Regions from separate parts of the Paenibacillus sp. FSL H3-0329 genome, predicted to be linked through region 2. Evidence: riboswitches for the same ligand, from Rfam matches in the RefSeq annotation. Region 2 holds a riboswitch; the other holds the start of a gene.
The links. A riboswitch is a leader RNA that binds a small molecule or an ion and turns the genes downstream of it on or off. The one in region 2 is predicted to bind preQ1.
Positions count from the first base shown of each region.

Region 1 (3,423 bases), 2.3 Mb from region 2:
TGCCAAAATAATTGATGTTTCCAGATATGCACTTGATAAGGAGCTTACGGGTCTTGAGTTCGCCTGTGGCATTCCAGGAACAGTTGGTGGAGCGCTCTATATGAACGCAGGTGCTTATGGCGGTGAGATCAAAGATGTCCTGCATAGTGCACTAGCTATAAATAAGAACGGGCAATTGGTAACTCTGCAAGGTGATGAGCTGCAATGGGGTTACAGAAAAAGCGTGTTCGCAAGCGGTGAGTACATTGTACTTGAGGCCAAATTTGCTATGACTTCCGGTGATGTTTTAACGATCAAGGCAAAAATGGATGAACTAACTTATTTACGTGAATCGAAGCAACCGCTTGAGTATCCATCCTGTGGGAGTGTATTTAAGCGGCCTCCAGGCCGTTTTGCAGGTCAGTTAATTCAAGAGAGCGGCTTACAGGGTACAAGAATCGGCGGTGCTGAGGTATCCAAGAAGCATGCGGGATTTATTGTGAATGCAGATAATGCAACAGCCAGTGATTACATCGGGCTAATCCACCATGTAAGAGCGACTGTGAAGGATAAATTCGGTGTAGAGCTGGAAACTGAAGTGGAGATCATTGGAGAAGAATAAATGATAAGCAAAAAGAGCCCGCAATCGCTGTGGGCTCTTTTTGCTTATCATAATCATGTTCGTTTAATCTACTGAAAGGGTGTAATTAGCTCTGTCCGTAGTTATTTCTGCCTTGCGGTCGGCTAAGTCTACGATTTGAAGACCTTCAACAGCTAAATCATAAGTGGATTGTGGCAGGGATACCAGTTCACCATCGGCGTTAAGTGTGCTGCCGAAACCTCTTAATATCAGTGCACTTCCAAGATATTCATCAATAACATCGTCTGCACTCCGGAAATCTACGGACTCTAAATTGAAGTGAACTTTATCCAAATCACGAAGTTCTTTCTTTTCAATAGCGATTGTTTCATTCAAATGATTGTTAAGCCAATCCATAAGCTGCTGTATACTTTGTTCCATAAAATGCTCCCACCCTTAGCTCGAAGATTATTATGAATAAGTTACCCTTTTCTTAGGGTTTGAATCCTTTTTTTTGCCGCATCTTAATTAATCATATGAATAATTCATGTCATTAAAAAGAAATTCACGATCAAATGGCATTGTTTTTGAACTTCATAAACTCTACGTACGTAAAGAGTAGAACTTGTCAGGAGCGGGCTACCCATGGTATAGTTCAAGACGCAATATGCTTTAAGAAGAAGTCTGCACTAAAGTTGTGCAGGAGAGGTTCGCGAACTCCCTCTATAAAAAACTAAGAATATATTAAACAGTACAAGCGGTTGCTGTCCTTTATCCGGACGTTGCTTCCGTTTCTTCTTAGTGGAGCCAAGTTTTCGAAATCTCGTTCTTCTTTCCATTACCGGCCAAGGCCGAAGGAAAAGAGAGGGGTTTTTTGTCGTGTCAGAAGGAAGATTGAAAGAGGAAATGCAAGAAGTTACTTTGCTTGGTAATCAGGGAACACAGTACAAGTTTGGTTATGATCCAGACATTCTGGAGGTGTTTGATAACAAACATCCCGGACGTGATTATTTTGTTAAATTCAACTGCCCTGAGTTCACTAGCTTGTGTCCTGTAACGGGTCAGCCGGATTTTGCCACGCTGTATATTTCGTATATTCCTGAACAAAAAATGGTGGAATCCAAATCATTAAAGCTGTATCTGTTTAGCTTCCGCAACCATGGTGACTTTCATGAGGACTGTGTCAACATTATTATGAATGATCTGATCTCACTGATGGATCCGCGCTACATTGAGGTATGGGGCAAGTTCACTCCGCGCGGAGGCATTTCAATTGATCCTTATTGCAACTATGGAAGACCGGGTACGAAGTATGAGGCGATGGCGGAACACCGCTTAATCAATCACGACCTCTATCCAGAAAAAGTGGACAACCGCTAAATTCCAACTTGTGATAAGGAGAGATTCATATGAACAAAAAAGCACTCGTCGTATTCAGCGGCGGACAAGATAGCACCACTTGCCTGGTTTGGGCATTGCAGCAGTATGAGGAAGTGCAGGTAGTTACCTTCAACTATAATCAACGTCATGCGGCTGAAATCGAAGTTGCAACAGAGATAGCAGCTAAGTTTAATGTAAAACAGCATATTCTTGATCTGGGGCTGCTCAATCAGCTGGCACCCAATGCACTTACCCGTCAGGATATAGATATCGTGGCTGGTGAAGGAGATGAGCTTCCAAGTACTTTCGTCGATGGACGGAATTTGTTGTTTTTATCTTTTGCCGCAATATTAGCTAAACAACTGGGGTACTCCCATATCGTCACTGGGGTTTGCCAAACGGACTTTAGCGGTTATCCGGACTGCCGTGATGTTTTTGTGAAATCATTGAATGTTACGCTGAACTTATCTATGGACTATGAGTTTGCGATCCACACTCCCCTAATGTGGCTGGATAAAAAAGAAACGTGGAAAATGGCCGATCAACTGGGGTATTTTGATTATGTTCGCGAACACACACTGACCTGTTACAACGGTATTATTGGCAGTGGCTGCGGTACTTGTCCAGCCTGTCTATTGCGTCAGCGTGGTCTTGAGCAATATGAGGCGGAGAGAATGGAGGCCGGTTCTTAATGCTTAACGAGGTTTCAGTCTGCAAAATATTTACGTTCGATGCGGCACACCAGTTAGTGGGACACAAAGGGAAATGCAGCAATCTGCACGGACATACTTATAAGCTCGAAGTAGTGCTTAAGGGCAAACCTATGGCCGCGGAAGGCCACTCGGATGAAGGCTTCGTCATTGATTTTAGCGATATCAAAATGACAGTACAACAAAGCCTTGTAGATCGTTTAGATCACGCTTTTCTTGCTATGGGAAATGAACCTGTGTTAGAGACGTTAACGAATACGGGCTCCAAAGTAGCCTTATTGTCTTTCCGCACCACAGTGGAGAATATGTCTTCATATATTGCCTACAAGCTTAAGCAAGCAGGGTTGCCTTTATACTCGGTAAAGCTATGGGAGACTCCAACCTCTTGGGCAGAGGTGCTGGCTGAAGACGTTCCGGATGAAGGGCCATCCTACCGTTTGTATGGAGGCTGTGACTGTGAGTAAGATTCCTGTAATTGAAATGTTCGGTCCAACTATTCAAGGCGAAGGTGCGGTAATTGGAGTGAAGACGATGTTTGTCCGCACCTATGGCTGCGATTATCGCTGCGGCTGGTGTGACTCCGCTTTTACTTGGGATGGTACGGCTAAGAATAAGGTTCGCATGATGGAAGCAGAAGAAATCATAAATGAATTATTGGCGTTAGCTGGAGATAATTTCGACTGTGTTACGATTTCAGGCGGTAATCCTGCCTTGATTGGTGAAGGAATGGGTACCTTCATCAGTCTGCTTCATGAGCGTGGAATAAAAGCAGCG
Region 1 covers NZ_CP150150.1:3,699,900-3,703,322, reverse strand. The annotation lists gene murB (UDP-N-acetylmuramate dehydrogenase) at 1-601, shown strand, start outside; gene NSQ66_RS16240 (hypothetical protein) at 665-1,000, opposite strand; PreQ1 riboswitch class I at 1,259-1,302, shown strand; gene queF (preQ(1) synthase) at 1,466-1,939, shown strand; gene queC (7-cyano-7-deazaguanine synthase QueC) at 1,969-2,631, shown strand; gene NSQ66_RS16225 (6-carboxytetrahydropterin synthase) at 2,631-3,113, shown strand; gene queE (7-carboxy-7-deazaguanine synthase QueE) at 3,106-3,423, shown strand, end outside.
Region 1: it holds a riboswitch for preQ1, as region 2 does, so the genes downstream of both, queF (preQ(1) synthase) here and NSQ66_RS06080 (queuosine precursor transporter) in region 2, are expected to answer to the same signal.

Region 2 (3,423 bases):
ATTCTTCGGTGAAATCTCCCTCTGCGAGCCGGGCACTATAAGCTGCCAGTTTTGAGATTGGACGTGTTATACGCACACTCATGAACCATGCACCAGTTAGGCCGATGATCAACGTCAGAAGTGTGATTCCGGCACTTGTCCATAGAATACTGTCTGTTTTTTCTTGAATGAAGCTTACGTCACTGCTTACACCGATAACCATCGTACTTCCGGGAATACCGATATAAGCTGTTTTATGTATACCATGTGCGTCGCTATATGTATCGCTTAGTCCAGTTTTTCCTTTAGAGGCTTGTTGCATTGCAGAGGATACGGTGACACTTTCTGCCCGTTGCAATTTTGCATCGTGATCTGCGGATAGAATCTCAGCTTCTTTTCCCTTCAGATTGACCAGAAAAATGGTTTCCACTCCATGTTGTTTCCTCTTTTCCTGAAAATAGAACTCGAGATTGGTGGCAGACTGATCGTTCTTATTTAGGGTTTGCTGGGCGTGCATTACGTTGAGATTCTTATATACGTCCTGAGCAGCGGCAGTAAGGATTTTGTTAATCTGCGGCATAACATAGCTGTTGAAGATACTGATAGAGATAAAATAGAAGCTGGTGCTTAACAAAAGAGACGTGAGCAACAGAACAACAAATAATAAACGCGTAAATTTGCGACTGATCGAATGCTTGATACGAAACATATCGTTCTCTCCTTTTTTTATGGACGGTGAGGTCATTTCTTTTTGGTCTTCACTAGATACTCCATGCCAACTGCTGGAAATTGGCGACCCGAGATATATTCCATAGTTATGTCATATTTCTACTAAATGGATCGGGAATAAGGTGTTTGATACTATTCTATAGAATTAACCTCTGGATGAATAGTGAAAGTTTTGTCCTATAGAGCATTTTTTTCTGAAAAAAATGAATTATTGCTGACTATTTTAGATAATTGGCGAAAAAAAAGAAATGGAACTACCAATTTCATATAAGAATATTATTTTTATGGATTGTTAAGCGCTATTGTGATAGAGTATTAATGTTTTGTTCCGAAAATTTAATATTGTAAGCCGCGGTTCGTAACCATCCCGCGTAAACAAAACTAGGAGGAATTTCAGTAATATGTTTAATTTGCTGTGGGGAGTTTTATTTGTTATTGTCAATTTTGCTTTTTTTCTACTCTGTTACCGCTTGTTCGGGAAAAGTGGAATGTATGCCTGGGTAGGTATTGCTACTGTAATTGCTAACATTCAGGTAGCTAAGACGATTGCTATGCCATTTGATATTGTGATGACACTCGGAAATACGATGTATGTCACTTTATATATGACCAGCGATTTACTTAATGAGAAGTACGGAAGAGCGGAAGCACGTAAAGCGGTCTGGTTTGGTTTCTTCACCTTGCTTATGACTACTGTCATTATGCAGATGGTATTAGTATTTAAGCCGCAGGAGACCGATATCGCTCAGTCTTCTTTGGAGACGATTTTTGGGCTGATGCCTCGACTAGCTTTGGGTAGTCTTACTGCTTACTTCATTAGTCAGTTCCTAGATGTTCGGTTGTACTCTTGGATTCGTAAATATTACAGCACCTCAAGTCAGCTGTGGATTCGTTCCAACGGTAGTACGATGATTAGCTCCTTTGTGGATACACTTATTTTCTGTACCATTGCGTTTGCGGGCTTGTATGACTGGAATGTATGGCTTGAAATTTTGCTTACGACTTATCTAGCGAAGTTCTTACTAACCGCAGTAAGCACACCTATCTTATATATCGCCCGAACCTTTACTTTTGCTGAAGAGGGTTCACCATCATCCGTTCAAAAGAAGGACTAAACAACAATACAGCCAGCGCGTACCGATCATAATCGATGCGTGCTGGCTGTTTTTTCGTTGTAAGATGGACTTAATCGTTACATGAAAGATGTGTACATAAAAATAATATAAAGCTAAAATAAGCTATCGTAGCAATTCTAGCGGGTTAGTTTAACAGGAGCGCCTGCGATGGCGCTTATCACATATCCTTTAGTTTGGGCTGGACTTGCGGGGCAGTCCGATTGAAGAGAATGTATATAATCGGTAGTCACAGAAATTACGAACAGGTGTGATCAGGATGAATCTAGTAGTTCCTATACTGCGTCATGCAGCACAGCAGCCCGACAGCATTGCCTTAACCCATGACCAAGCAAGTCATACCTATGCCACATTAGTAAAAACGATGCGGAGAATCGCGAATGGCTTACAGCAAAAGGGTCTGAGGCATGACAAAATCGCGATTTTATCTACGAATCGTATTGAATTTGTTGAGGTTTTTTTGGGGGCGATTTATGCGGGCTGTGTTCCCATTCCCTTAGATCCCAAATGGAGTGCTAATGAACTGCAGGTTATTATAGAGCAGTGCCAGCCGACAATGATTTTTGCCGAGCCGGAAGCCGCAAAGAATCTGGTTTTCAAGGATCAAGTAATCCAAACATTGACCTTCTCAAATGAACGAACAGGTTCCTATGATCAGTGGTTGGCTGCCCTGAAGCCGGAGGCTGAGTTGGATGAGACGAATGAATTATTATTTATTGGCTTTACGTCAGGCACAACCGGATTGCCCAAAGGTTATATGCGTACCCATTTATCATGGTTAAAAAGCTTTGAGGTTTCGAATATTGCTTTTGAATTGGACGCTATGAAGGATGTTTTGGCACCAGGTCCATTTGTGCATTCCCTATCCTTATTCGCCGTAATGCAGAGTCTATATGGTGGAGCAACCTTTCATATCACACAAAAATTTAGTGCCACGCAGGTGTTAGAGTTGTGTCAGCAAATTCCGGGCGTGGTGCTGTTCGTCGTACCAACAATGATCGAATCCATGATGCAGCAGGCTGTACCTGGGCAGATACAGATTGATGCGATGATTAGCTCAGGTGCAAAGTGGTCGGAGTTGTCCAAGAAAAGGGGCATGGAAGTGTTTGGTGGAGCGCGGCTTTATGAATCCTACGGTTCTTCAGAAGCGAGCTATATTAGTTATTTGAATGTTCTGACCGAGCATAATCCGACCTCTGTAGGCAAACCTTATCCCGGGGTGCAAATTTCCATTCGTGATGACCAGTTCCGGGAAGTCCCTCCTGGGGAGATTGGGCAGCTATATGTGCGTAGTGATATGATATTTTTAGGCTACCATCAATTGCCGAATGAGACAGCAGCAGCTTTTAGAGAGGGATGGCTTGTTTTAGAAGACTATGTTTATCAGGATGAAGCTGGTTATTTATATATGGCGGGACGTTTGAAGAATAAAATCATATCCGGAGGGCTGAACGTTTATCCGGAAGAAATAGAGAGGGTGCTGGAGTTTCTTCCGGAAATAGATGAAGTGATGGTGCTTGGCGTGCCTGACGATTACTGGGGAGAACAGCTGATAGCCCTCGTGAAGTGGAGCGGAGAACAG
Region 2 covers NZ_CP150150.1:1,382,749-1,386,171, forward strand. The annotation lists gene NSQ66_RS06075 (methyl-accepting chemotaxis protein) at 1-688, opposite strand, end outside; PreQ1 riboswitch class I at 1,054-1,099, shown strand; gene NSQ66_RS06080 (queuosine precursor transporter) at 1,110-1,823, shown strand; gene NSQ66_RS06085 (AMP-binding protein) at 2,101-3,423, shown strand, end outside.